DNA from 3 places in the Nocardiopsis sp. TRM 82005 genome. Region 2 is predicted to be linked to each of the others. Evidence: riboswitches for the same ligand, from Rfam matches in the RefSeq annotation. Region 2 holds a riboswitch; each other region holds the start of a gene.
What was found. Region 2 has a riboswitch for thiamine pyrophosphate ahead of thiO (glycine oxidase ThiO). Riboswitches for the same ligand answer to the same signal wherever they lie in the genome.
Positions count from the first base shown of each region.

Region 1: it holds a riboswitch for thiamine pyrophosphate, as region 2 does, so the genes downstream of both, thiD (bifunctional hydroxymethylpyrimidine kinase/phosphomethylpyrimidine kinase) here and thiO (glycine oxidase ThiO) in region 2, are expected to answer to the same signal.
Region 3: it holds a riboswitch for thiamine pyrophosphate, as region 2 does, so the genes downstream of both, AC0T5L_RS11820 (ECF transporter S component) here and thiO (glycine oxidase ThiO) in region 2, are expected to answer to the same signal.

Region 1 covers NZ_JBWDTQ010000010.1:104,639-109,090, forward strand. The annotation lists gene AC0T5L_RS06925 (acyl-CoA synthetase) at 1-881, shown strand, start outside; gene AC0T5L_RS06930 (DUF368 domain-containing protein) at 1,208-2,137, shown strand; TPP riboswitch at 2,239-2,337, shown strand; gene thiD (bifunctional hydroxymethylpyrimidine kinase/phosphomethylpyrimidine kinase) at 2,326-3,129, shown strand; gene AC0T5L_RS06940 (alanine/glycine:cation symporter family protein) at 3,489-4,452, opposite strand, start outside.
Region 2 covers NZ_JBWDTQ010000050.1:6,535-10,986, forward strand. The annotation lists gene AC0T5L_RS26765 (thiazole synthase) at 7-786, opposite strand; gene thiS (sulfur carrier protein ThiS) at 789-1,004, opposite strand; gene thiO (glycine oxidase ThiO) at 1,016-2,278, opposite strand; TPP riboswitch at 2,246-2,358, opposite strand; gene AC0T5L_RS26780 (Rv2175c family DNA-binding protein) at 2,459-2,836, shown strand; gene thiE (thiamine phosphate synthase) at 2,900-3,571, shown strand; gene AC0T5L_RS26790 (zinc-binding dehydrogenase) at 3,588-4,452, opposite strand, start outside.
Region 3 covers NZ_JBWDTQ010000015.1:66,021-70,472, forward strand. The annotation lists gene AC0T5L_RS11815 (ABC transporter ATP-binding protein) at 1-1,122, opposite strand, end outside; gene AC0T5L_RS11820 (ECF transporter S component) at 1,126-1,743, opposite strand; TPP riboswitch at 1,854-1,961, opposite strand; gene AC0T5L_RS11825 (transglycosylase domain-containing protein) at 2,060-4,309, opposite strand.

The DNA of each region.
Region 1 (4,452 bases), on a different contig from region 2:
ACCGGGTCCTGGAGACGGCGCACCGGGAGGGTGTGCACACCGTGCAGCTGGTGGGCGACGCCATGGCCCGCCCTCTGGCCCGGCACCTGCTCACGGAGCCGGGACTGTGCCCCGAGCTGACATCGGTGCGCTCCGGCGGCACCCCGCTCACCCCGACGGTGCGCGCGCTGTGGCACAGCTGGCGCGAGGACGTGGCCCTGGCCGACTCCTACGGAGGCTCGGAGACCGGCGTGTGCGGTTCGGCCACCGGCGCCGAGCAGGGCGGCGGAGAGGAGCCCGAGGTACTGTCCGGGGCCTCCGACAACCGCAGCTTCACCATGGGCGGCAGTATCGCTGTGTTGGACGCCTCCCTGCGCCCGCTGCCCCCGGGATCGCCCGAGGTCGGACGGATCGCGCGCACCGGCCGGATCCCGCTGGGCTACTACAACGATCCCATCGCGACCGCCCGCACCTTCCCCACCGACGGCGAGGGGCGCCGCTGGGCGCTCTCGGGCGACTTCGGCACCCGTGCGGCGGACGGATCGATCGTGCTGCTGGGACGGGGCAGCGTGGTCATCAACACCGCCGGGGAGAAGGTCTACCCCGAGGAGGTGGAGGCCGCGCTGAAGGCGCACCCCGCGGTGGAGGACGTCATCGTGGTACCCGCACCCGACCAGCGGCTCGGGCAGCGGGTGACCGCGCTGGTCTCGCTGGCCCCGGGCGCCCGGCTGGCGGAGGCCGAACTGCGCTCGTACTGCCGTGTGCGGCTCGCGGGGTTCAAGGTGCCGCGAACCGTGCACTTCGTGGACCGGGTGCGGCGTACGTCGGTCGGCAAGCAGGACTACCGGTGGGCGGCGTCGGTCGCGCAGGTCGACACGACGGCTCCCGACCCGGTCCTGTAGACCCCCGCGCCCCGAGGGTGGGGAGCCTTTCATTTCGGGCACGTAGTCAATATGCTCCTGCTCAGCCGAAACAGGGGTTCGGCACCTTCTGATCAGCCCTCGTCCCGTTCTGCCACCGCTAGACTGACGTCTCCCGGCCCCGGCCTGGTCGGTGCACCGGCCGGTACTGGCGGCCCCCACCGCGTGTCCAGTCGGGACCGTGGATCACGTGGACAACCCCTGACCCACCCTCCACCCGTGCACACGGTGCGCGTGCGGTGGCACCACTAGGACGGAGGATGGCGCCCTCGCCCGGGTTCCGGCCCAGGCGGCGCCCAACAACCCAGATGCCAAAGTCAGTAGGCAGCTACATCTTCAACGCGGTACGCGGCGGCGCCGTGGGAGCATCCGAGGCCCTGCCCGGTATCAGCGGCGGCACGGTCGCCCTGATCACCGGCCTCTACGACAAGCTCATCGGCGGCGCGGGCCACATGGTCAGCGGCATCAAGCGCTACGTCGCCGACGTCCCGCGCGGACGCGGCGGGGAACGGGCGCGCGAGCAGTTCCGCCAGGTGGACTGGAGCGTGCTGCTCCCCGCCCTGATCGGCATGGTCGTCTTCCTGGGTCTGGCCGCCATCCTGCTCGCACCGCTGGTCGAGACCTACTCCCAGTACGCGTACGCGCTGTTCTTCGGCCTGGTCCTGGCCTGCCTGTGGATCCCCTACAGCGGCTCCGGTGAGAAGTGGCGGGCCTGGCACTACCTCGTCGCCCTGGTCTTCGCCGCGGGCGCGTTCTTCCTCACCGGCCTGCCCGGAGCGAACCTGCCCACCCACCCGGTGGTGGTCTTCCTCGCCGGGTCCGTGGCCGTGTGCGCGCTGGTCCTGCCCGGCCTGTCCGGCTCGTTCATCCTGCTCACCCTGGGCCTGTACGAGCCCACGATCAGCGCGGTCGGCGACATGGACGTCGCCTACCTGGCGGTGATCGCGCTGGGCGCGCTCACGGGCCTGTCGGTGTTCGTGAAGATCTTGCAGTACCTGCTGGAGAACTTCCACCACATGACCCTGGTCGTGCTCACCGGTCTGATGGCCGGGTCGCTGCGCGCCCTGTGGCCGTGGCAGACCGAGGACCGCACCGTTCTGCCCCCCACCGACATCCCGGCCACGGTGGTGTTCATGGTGATCGGCTTCGCCGTGGTGTTGGCGGCCGTGGTGTGGGAGCACCGCAAGCGCGGCCAGATGGTGGAGACCGAGCACCACCAGGCACCCACCCGCGTCTGAGGGCCGGGCCCGCCCCCCCGTAGCGGGCCGGTCCCCGTCCGCGGGATACCCTCCCTGGAGAACACCCACGAACGTTTACGGAGCGGGGCCGCGGCGGCGGCCCCCACGGCGCGGGGTGCCGGGACGACGTCCCGGCTGAGAGCACACCCGTCGAACCTGCCCTAGTTAGTACTAGCGAAGGAACGCCCATGAGCGCGTACAACATCGTGTCCGTCGCCGGCAGCGACCCCAGCGGGGGTGCGGGGGTCCAGGCCGACCTCAAGGCCTTCTCCGCGCACGGGACCTTCGGAATGACCGTGGTCACCGCGCTGACCGCCCAGTCCACACGCGGTGTCACGGGGGTCCACGCCGTCCCGGCCGAGTTCGTCACCCACCAGATGGACACGCTCTTCGACGACGCCACCGTGCACGCGGTCAAGGTGGGCATGCTGGGCACCTCCGAGACCACCGAGGCGGTGGCCGAGGCGATCGACCGTCATGCGCTCCCGAACGTGGTGGTGGACCCGGTGATGGTCGCCAAGAGCGGTGACCGGCTGCTGGAGTCCTCCGCCGTCGAGGCGCTGCGCGGCAGGCTGCTGCCCCGCGCGGACCTGATCACCCCGAACCTGCCCGAGGCCGCCGACCTGCTGGAGGAGTCCGAGGCCGCCGACCTGGCGGCGATGCGCGCCCAGGCCGTGCGTCTGCTGGACCTGGGGCCGCGCCGGGTCCTGCTCAAGGGCGGTCACCTGTCCGGTGGGGAGAGCGTGGACATCCTGGTCTCCCGGGAGACCGAGCCGGTGGAGTTGCGCGCTCCGAGGGTGGCCACCCGCAACACGCACGGCACCGGGTGCACACTGTCCTCCTCGATCGCGGCCCTGCTGCCGCAGCGCCCCGACGTGGCCGCGGCGGTCGGGGACGCCAAGGACTACCTGACGGAGGCGATCCGGCGCGCCGACGAGATCGACGCGGGCGGCGGCCAGGGCCCGGTGCACCACTTCCACGCCTGGTGGTAGGAGCGGCGCCCCCGCCACCACCGGAGTCGGCACACGAAGGGGGACCGGCGCGGAGCCGGTCCCCCTTCGCCAGGAGCGGGGTTCGGTCGTGTTCCGGGCCCATCGCGCGACCGGCCGCACCGGTCGGGCGAAGGCACCCGGGAAAACGCCCTCTAGGGAGTGTTTTTCAGAAGGCTTTCGGCTCAGTGAGCGGCCGTCCGGGCCATCTCACGGTGTGCGAAGTCCAGCCTGGTCGTGCTCCACGAGCGCGCAGGCGTAGCGAGAGGCAGTCCGGTGCCGCGGGACACTGGAGCCGAAGGCTCTCCCTTGCGGGTGGTGGGGGGAGACGGGCGGGACCGGAACTATGCAGAAAACACGATCTAACCCCGGACGTCCTCCATGACCGCGTCCGGGTCCCTCCAGTTCGGGTGGTCGAAGAACTTGCGCGTCTCGGCCACGATGACCGGGGACAGCAGCAGGAGCCCGAGGAGGTTGGGCAGCGCCATCAGTCCGTTGGCGATGTCGCTGAACAGCCACACGGAGTCCAGAGTGGCCACCGAGCCGATGAAGATGACCACGATGAACACCAGGCGGTAGGGCGTGACCCACCTGCGGCCGCCCAGGAACTCCACGCACCGCTCGCCGTAGTAGGCCCAGCCGAGCAGGGTGGTGAAGGCGAACACGGCGACCGCGATGGCCACGATGTAGGTGCCGACCGGGGCGAGCCCGGGGCTGAGGTCGCCCAGGCCCGTGGCGACCGCGCTGCTGGTCATAAGGGAGCCGTCCTCCCTCTCCGCCCCCGATGCCTGCCAGGCGCCGGTGGTGATGATGACCAGGCAGGTCATGGTGACCACGATGATGGTGTCGATGAAGGTCTGGGTCATCGAGACCATGGCCTGGCGGACCGGCTGCCTGGTCTTGGCCGCGGCGGCGGCGATGCCGCCGGTGCCCAGACCCGACTCGTTGGAGAAGATGCCGCGGGAGAAGCCCTGCCGGATGGCGAGCATGAGGCCCGCCCCGGCGAAGCCGCCCGCCGCGGACGTACCGGTGAAGGCGTCGGTCACCACGAGCTGGAGCGCGGGCAGGATGCCGGCCCAGTTGACGGCCAGGATGAGCAGGCAGGCGCTGATGTAGAGGAGGATCATGATCGGCACCAGGCCGGAGGCGACCCGGCCGATGCTCTTGATCCCGCCGAGGATGACGGCGCCCGCGATGATGGTCAGCGCCAGGCCCACCATCCACGGCTCCAGCGGCGTGATGTTGGTGATCTGGTCGGCGACGGCGTTGGACTGGGTGCCGTTGCCGATACCGAAGGCGGCGATGGCCCCGAAGATCGCGAACGCC
Region 2 (4,452 bases):
ACGGCACTAGTCGGCCCGGGGGGAGGAGGCCTGCGCGTAGCGGCGCACCGGGATGCGCCCGGCCAGGCGGGCGCCGCGGCCCGCGCGCACGGCGTCGCGCATCGCCGCGGCCATCCGTACCGGCTCCTGGGCACGGGTCACGGCCGTGGCCAACAGCACCGCGTCGCAGCCCAGTTCCATCGCGAGGGCGGCGTCGCTCGCGGTGCCGATCCCGGCGTCCACGATCACCGGTACGCCCGCCTGCTCCACGATCAGCTCCAGGTTGTGCGGGTTGCGGATGCCCAGCCCGGTCCCGATCGGCGCGGCCAGCGGCATCACCGCCGCACAGCCCAGCTGCTCCAGGCGCCGGGCCAGCACGGGGTCGTCGTTGGTGTAGGGCAGCACGGTGAAGCCCTCGTCCACCAGCTGCTCGGCGGCGTCCAGCAGCTCCACAGGGTCGGGCAGCAGCGTGTGCTCGTCCGCCACCACCTCCAGCTTCACCCAGTCGGTGCCCAGCGCCTCGCGGCCCAGCCGGGCGGTGCGTACCGCGTCGGCCGTGGTGAAGCATCCGGCGGTGTTGGGCAGCGCCCGGATCTTGTTGCGGGCGAGGACGTCCCACACCGATCCCTGGGCGGAGGGGGAGACCCGGCGCATCGCCACGGTGGTCAGCTCGGTGCCGGAGGTGACCAGCGCATCCTCCAGGACCTCCAGTGAGGGCGCCCCGCCCGTGCCGGTGATCAGTCGGGAGCCGAAGGCGGTCCCCGCGATCACGAGCGGGTCGTCGGCGAACGCGGTGTGCTCGGTCATACTCAACCTCCTTGTACGGCGGTGAGGACGTCCACGCGGTCGCCCGCGCCCAGCGCGCTGTCGGCCCACGCGGTGCGGCGCACCACCTCGTCGTTGACGGCCACGGCGATACCGCCGGGGACCTCACCGCCTCCGGAGGCGGTGAGACCGCGTACGACCGTTTCCACGGTGGTGCCGTCGGCCACCTCACGGCGGTCGCCGTTGATGATCAGTTCCACAGCTACTCCCACTACTTCCGAGTCGTCGTGCCGTCGCCGCCGAGCACCCGGTCCGCGGCGAAGCGCCGGGCGTACTCCGGCAGGCCGCCGGTGGTCAGGGCCGCGGCCATGGCCTCGCCGGTGACCGGGGTCAGCAGTACCCCGTGCCGGAAGTGCCCGGCGGCCAGGTGCAGTCCCGGCACCCGGGTGGGGCCCAGCAGGGGTTCGTTGTCGGGTGAGCCCGGGCGCAGCCCCACACAGGTCTCGGTGACCTCCAGTTCGCTCACCCCGGGGACGAGTTCGCGCGCGTCCCGGAGCACCTGCCACAGCCCCCCGGCGGTGAGCGTGGTGTCGTGTCCCAGCTCCTCCTGGGTGGCACCGATGATCACTTCTCCGTCGGCACGCGGCACCAGGTAGGTCGGAAAGCCTCTGACCAGGCCGCGGACCGTCCGGCTGACGATCGGCGGTTCGCCGACGGGCACCCGGGCGCGCAGCAGCTGGCCCTTGACCGGACGCAGCGGCGGTACCACCGGTCCGGGGACCCTGATCCCGTCACCCCAGCAGCCCGCGGCCAGTACCGCCTGGTCGGCGGGCAGCAGGCGTCCGTCGACCAGGCGCACACCCAGCCGGGCGCCCTCCGGGCCGGGGGCGAGAACCTCCTCGGCCCGCCCGGCGACCTCGGTGACACCAGCGCGCTCTCCCGCCACGGCCAGGGCGCGCAGCAGCCGACGCGGGTCCACGGAGTGGTCCTCGGGTGCCAGGACGCCGCCGCGTACGGACGGGGCCAGCATCGGCTCCAGGCGGCGGCATCCGCGGCTGGTCAGGCGCTCGGTGGCGGTGCCAAGGCGCCGCTGGAGCTCGTGCAGCCGGGTGAGGACGGCCAGATCGTCGCGGTCGAAGGCGACCAGGAGCGTGCCGGTGGCGCGGTGGCCCACACCGAGACCGCTGGCCTCCTCCAGTTCGGCGACGAAGCCGGCGTACATGCTCGCGGACCGGATACCCAGTTCCATGAGGGGTTCCTCACCGAACACCGCCTCGGTGGCGGGAGTGAGCATGCCCGCCGCGACGGTGGAGGCGGCGCGGGCTCCGGCCGGGTCGGCCACGGGATCGGGTTCGACCAGGGTGACGCGTAGTCCCCGCTGGGCGGCACGCCAGGCGGTGACCCGCCCGATGAGGCCGCCGCCGACCACGACGACGCCGTGGTCACCGGCGCACTCGTTGGTGGGACGAGTCGTCGCGGAGGAGGGATCGTTCGACGTGCGCACGGTGCTGAGTTCCACTCCCTTCGCCGGCATGATCCGGATCAGGTTCGTGCGGTCGGAGGCTCACAGCCTCCCTCTCAGCCGGGTCTCACCCGGCTCCCGCGGGACGTATTGGTCTGTCCCCCCATCTTAGGACCTCCGCCGGGGCGGGGCCCGGGCGATCCCCGGTGAAGTGCCGGCACACCCGTGTGCAGGTACACCGGGTGCGCGGGGATGTGGCAGATTGGTCGGGTGACACAAAGCGACATCGACATCGACACACTGGTCGGCGAATGGCTGACCCTCAAAGAGGCGGCTGAGCCGCTGGGCGTGAGCCCGAACCGGATCAAGACGCTGATCCGTGAAAACCGCTTGGCGGGTGTGGTCCGCGGCGGCGAGCTGTCCATCCCCGCCGCCTTCATCGACGGCGACGACCTCGTCAAGGGACTGCCGGGCACGATGATCCTGCTCAGCGACGCGGGCTTTTCCACCGAGGAGGCCCTGCGCTGGATGTTCACCCCCGACGACTCCCTGCCGGGCACGCCCATCCAGGCCATGCGGGAGAACAGGGGAACCGAGGTGCGCCGCCGCGCCCAGAGCATGGCCTTCTGACCCGGGGCTCACGGGGGCGGGCTTGCCTTGGGCCGGCGCGGGTCAGGGCCTAGGGTGGACGGTGTGAGGACCATCCACGGAACCAGCCTGCGCAAGCGCCTGGACGCATCCCTTCTGTACCTGTGCACCGGAGCCCGGACCGAGCAGGGTGATCTCGCCGAGTTCACCGACGCCGCCCTGGCCGGGGGAGTGGACATCATCCAGCTCAGGGACAAGGGCCTGGACGCCCAAGAGGAGCTCGCGGCCCTGGAAGTACTGCGTGAGGCCTGTGAGCGGCACGGTGCCCTGCTCGCGGTCAACGACCGCGCCGACATCGCCCGTACCGTGCGCGCCGACGTCCTTCACCTGGGCCAGCGCGACCTGCCCGTGCCCATGGCACGCGACGTCATCGGCGCCGATCCCATCATCGGCCGCTCCAACAACGACGTCAGGGCCGCGGCCGCCTCCGCCGAGGAGCCCGGCAGCGACTACTTCTGCGTCGGTCCCACCTGGTCCACACCCACCAAGCCGGGCCGTCCGGCCGCCGGACTGGACCTGGTGGAGCGGGCCGCCGCCCTGGGCACCGACCGTCCCTGGTTCGCCATAGGCGGGATCGACGCGGACAACATCGACCGGGTGTTGGACGCCGGTGCCCGCCGGGTCGTGGTCGTGCGCGCCATCACGGAGGCACGGGACCCCCGGGCCGCCGCCGCCGAACTGCGCCGGCACCTGGTGGCCCGAGCCGAGCAGGGCTGACGGCCGCGGCGCCGGCTCAGGGCACCAGCAGCACCTTGCCCAGGACCGTGCGCTCCTCCAGCGCGGCGTGCGCCCGGTCCGCACGCTCCAACGGCAGGGTCAGTCCCACGTACGGTGTGATCCTGCCATAGCGCGCCAGTTCCAACACGAGGCGTAGTGCGTCCTTCTTGTCGCTGTGCGCCTCCAGGTCGAACAGTCCCACGACCTCGATCCCGTGGCGCTCGGCCTCCTCGGTGTCCACCTCCGAGAAGTGGCCGCCCGCCGACCCGTAGCTGACGAACCGGCCGCCGTCGGCCACGGATCCGAAGGCCGTGGCGCCCAGCGCTCCCCCGGCGCCGTCCAGGGCGACGTCGACCCCGGCGCCTCCGGTGAGCTCGCGGACCCGCCTCTCCCATCCGGGGCGCGAGTAGTCCACGGCCTCGTGCGCGCCCAGCTCACGGGCGAGTTCCAGTTTGGCCTCGCCGCGGGCTGCGGCGATGACCCGGGCCCCGGCCGTCCGTGCCAGCTGGACGACCAGACTGCCAGCCCCGCCGGCGGCGGCGGTGACCAGGACGGTCCTGCCGGGTCCGAACCCCGCCGTCCGCTCCAGGGCGAGCGCGGTCGGTCCGTCGTGCAGCAGTGCCAGTGCCGCCTGCGGATCCATCCCCTCGGGCACCCTGACCAGTGCCGACTCCGGAACGACGGTCCGCTCGGCGTAGCCGTCCACGGGCAGGGCGCCGTGCCCCTCAGATGTGTTCGCGTGTCCGGTCTCCGCGACCACCACAGCGTCCTCCCAGTCCGGGTCCACGCTCTCACCGAGTGCGGTCACCCTCCCGGCCACGCCCGCGCCGGGGACGTAGGGCGGGGTCAGGGGGAAGTAGTCCTGCCCCCAGCCGCTCCGG
Region 3 (4,452 bases), on a different contig from region 2:
GTCCTCGGCGTGCTGGAAGACCGTGCCCACGTGCCGGGCCAACCGCCGGGCGGGCCAGCGTGCGAGCGGGCGCCGGTCGGCACCGGCCAGCGGCCCGCGCGGCAGCACCTGTCCCCGGTACGGCTTGGACAGCCCGGCCAGCATGGTCAGCAGCGTGGACTTGCCCGAGCCGTTGGGCCCGGTCAGTGCGGTCGCCGTCCCCGCGGACACGGTGGTGTCCACGCCGTCGAGCACCACACGCCGGGGCGCGGAGCGCACGCCCAGCTGGAAGGGGGTGCGCGCGGCCACGTCCACGGCCTCCAGCAGGGCCCCTCCCCCGGGTGCCGGCGCCAGGTCGGGCCCGGGCTCGTTCCCGGGCATCCACACCCCCTGGTCGGCCAGTGAGCACCCGTGTCCGGCGAACACGGTGTCCGGGTCCCCGTCGGCGATCACGCCGCCGCCGGGCTCCACGACCACGACCCGGTCCACCAGGTCGACCACCTCGGCCACGCGGTGCTCGACCAGGACCAGGGTCGCCCCGGTCTCGGCGAGCAGGCGTGTGAGCACACCGCGTACCAGCGCGGCCCCCGCGGGGTCGAGGTTGGCGGTGGGCTCGTCCAACAGCAGCAGGCGGGGGCGCATGGCCAGCGCCCCGGCGATCACCAGGCGCTGCTTCTCGCCTCCCGACAGCGCGCCCGTGGAGTGGCGGGACCCGTACGGGAAGCCCACGGCCTCCAGCGCCCCGTGCACCCGGGGCCAGATCAGCTCGGGGTCCACGCCCAGGTTCTCCGGCCCGAAGGCCACGTCGTCGCCCGCGCGCGCCATCACCAGCTGTGTCTCGGGGTCCTGGCTGACCAGGCCGACCCGGCCCCGTCCGCGGTCGGCGGGCTCGCCGTCCACGACCAGGGTGCCCTCCTGGTCGCCGCTGATCGCGCCGTCCTCACCGGTCAGACCGGCCAGCGAGTGCAGCAGGGTGGACTTGCCCGCCCCGGAGGCGCCGAGCAGCAGCACGCGCTCCCCGGGTTCGACGACCAGGTCCACGCCGCGCAGCGCGTACTCCTCGCGTCCGGAGTGCCGCCAGCCCCAGCCGGACAGCTCCACGCGCGCGCCGGGGCGGGCGTCCCGCCCGTGTGTTTCCGCCACGGGTCAGCCCCTGGCCGACGGGAAGGGCGCCAGTGCCCCGGACCTGGCCAGGGCGGTGGTGAGGATCCGGGCGCCTGCGCCCGCGATGACGGCGGCGCTGATCACCACGATGACGCCGTAGACGATCTGGAAGTGCAGCGGCCAGGCGACGTTGTAGGTGATGTTGTCGCGGATGGCCGGTGAGACCCCCGCGGCCGCCGCGGCGAGCACGGCCGCGCCCATACCCCAGCGCCGGTAGCCGAAGGCGAGGAAGACCAGCTCGGGCAGGATGCCCTGGAGGGTTCCGTCGAGGATGACCATGATTCCCCACTGGGTCCCCAGGACCGCCGACACCGAGGCGGCGGCGACCGAGGTGAGCACGGCGGCTCCGGGTTTGCGGATGACCAGGCCGCCGAGCACGCCGGAGATCAGCCACATGCCGTAGACGGCGGCCTGCGCCGGCGGGAACCCCACGAACAGGGGTGTCGTGACCGTCCACACGATGTTCCACAGCCAGAAGACGACGCCGACCGCGACGCCGATGACGGCGGCCACGACGATGTCGACGGTGCGCCAGCCCAGCAGTTGGCCGCGAACGTCCCGCCAGAAGCCGGTCTTCGCGGTGTCGTCCTTCTTCTTCATGTCCTGGTGTCCCTTCGTCGGGGGATGACGAGGGGCCATGGGGCCAAGAGCGGCACCGGTGGAGCATGGCGCGCACCAGATCACTCCGGTGCGCGGGAGCACGCCACCGGTGACGAGTTCCTACGACTTCCTTCGCTGGTATGACCCAGATCAGGTGTGTAAGGGTCTGCGGCCTGGTACCGCACTCTCAGCGCTCACGCGCTCCCCTGTCGGTTCTTCCCTCCAGTATGGGGCACGGGGGAGGATCGTGGGGTGGTCCGCCCCCCACGATCCTCGTCCCGCCCGGGGCGGCCGGCCCGGCCGCCCCGGGACGGCGTCAGGCCTCGTCCCCGTCGCTGTCGGACCCGGACGGCTCGGACGACGAACTGCCGAAGGCCTTCGGCGACGACGCGAACTTCTTCTTCGGAAGCTCGTCCGCGGCCTCCTCCATGGTGGCCTGCCAGATCGGGCCGGGCAGGGTGGCGCCGTAGACGATGCCGTAGAACTGGTCACCGATGGTCACGCCCTCGAGCGGGTGCTGCTCACCGCCGCGGATGTCGCCGACCGCCACGGTTCCGACCAGGTTCGGGGTGTATCCCGCGAACCACGCGTACGCCGAACTGTCGGTGGTACCGGTCTTGGCCGCGGCTGGGCGCCCGATCTCAAGGCCGTTGGTGGTACCGCCCTTGAAGGTCTGCTGGAGCAGGTGGTTGACACCGTCGGCGACCTTGGTCTTGATCGCGTCCTCCTCGCAGACGGTGTCCACCTCGATCACCTCGCTGTCCTCCTCCTCTTCGTTGCCGACGCGGACCGAGGAGACCGGGACCGGTTCGCAGCGGGTGCCCCGGGCGGCGAAGGTGGCGTAGGCGCTGGCCAGGGTGAGCGGGGAGACCTCCTGGTCGCCCAGGGTGAAGGAGTTCCACACTCCCAGGTCCTCGCCGTCCGCGCGGTGGATGCCCAGTCGCTCAGCCATCTCCGCGGTCTCACAGAGGCCGACGCGCTCCTGGAGCTGGGCGAAGTAGGTGTTCACCGACCCCTTCGTCCCGCTGACCATGTCGTGCTCGCCCCCGTCGCTTTCACCGGCGTTGCGCACGTCCCACTCGGCCATCTTGCCGCCCTCGCAGTTGCGCATCCCGCTGACCGACACGGTCTTGGGCGCGTTGAAGCTGGTGCCGTACTTGAGCCCTGAGTCCAGGGCCGCGGCCAGCGTGAACGGCTTGAACGTCGATCCCGCCTGGTATCCGTGGGATCCGCCGCCGTCGCGGTCCACGGCCAGGTTGATCGAGGTGGTACCGGTCTCCTCCTCGTCGAAGCCGTAGGGCATGTTCTGGGCCATCGCCCGCACCCGACCGGTGCCGGGCTCCACGAGCACCTCGGAGGCGAACTTGGTGTTCTCCTCCGCCGGTACGTACTTCTCGATCGCCTTCTCCGCGGCCTTCTGCATGTCGCTGTCGAGCGTGGTGCGCACGGTGATGCCGCCCTGTTCGATCATCCGGTCGCGCTCCTGCTGGGTGTCGGCGAGCACGTCGGAGTCGCGCAGCCAGCGCATGACGTAGTCGCAGAAGAACGGCTGCTCGCCGTGGAAACAGCTGCCCCCGCGCGGGGTCTCGTCCACGCCCAGCCCCCGGTTCTTGTACTCCTCGGCCTCCCCCGCCTCCAGGTGCCCGGTGGCGGCCATCCGGTCCAGCACCAGGTTGCGGCGCTCCAGCGCGGATTCGGGGTTGTCGATCGGGCTGTAGTACGACGGCGCGCGCACCAGGCCCACGATCGTGGCCGCCTGCGCGGGGTCCAGTTCGGAGGCCGAGACGGAGAAGTAGCGCCTGGCGGCGATCTCGATGCCGTGCGCACCCGCGCCGAAGTAGGCGAGATTGAGGTAGCCCTCCATGATCTCGTCCTTGGTGAGCTGCTCCTCCAGCTCGACGGCGTGGCGCAGTTCCGTCAGCTTGCGGCTCAGGGTCTGCGCGCTGGCGCTCTCCACGTCCTCCTTGTCGGTGGCCTGCTCGATGAGCAGGTTCTTCACGTACTGCTGGGTGATGGTGGACCCGCCCTGGGTGTTGCCCGTTGCGGTGCGGATCGCGGCGCGCAGCGTCCCACGCAGGTCCAGTCCGGAGTGCTCGTAGAAGCGCTCGTCCTCGATCGCCATGAGCGCGGCGGGCGCCCAGGGGCTGATCTCGTCCAGGGGCACCACATCGCGCTCGCGCTCGGCGACCTCCGCGATGGGGTCTCCGTCCATGTCGGTGAGGAGGACCCGTTCGGCCAGGGGCCGCACCTCCAGGTCGCTGGGCATGGCCATGAAGGCCGCCGCCGTGTCCTTGGCCACCAGTCCGACGCTGCCCACCCACGGCAGCACCAGCGCCGCGGTCAGCAGCCCGGCGACCGCGCTCGTCCTCGTCAGGCGCAGGACCGCCTCCTGACGTGTCCCGCTCGGCACCGGTTCGGACAGTCTTCCGCGCAGGACCGCGGCCCACCGCTTCACGCCCGGGACCGCGCCCCACAGCTTCCCGCGTGAGGAGGCGGCGCTCCCCCTCCCCCGCAGGGCCTCGTGCCGCCGCCGTCCGCGCGGCGGGCGCTGGTTCGACTCCGTCACGTCGCCCCCCCTACGGCCGTGTACCGCCCGGCCCGCGGATCACGCGGACAGGGCCGTCCACCGACCACGCTCGCAGGAGGGCCGTAAAGGGAGGACCGTGAAAACGGGCGTGTCGCGAAAAGCTTCGCCAATCCCCAGCAAAG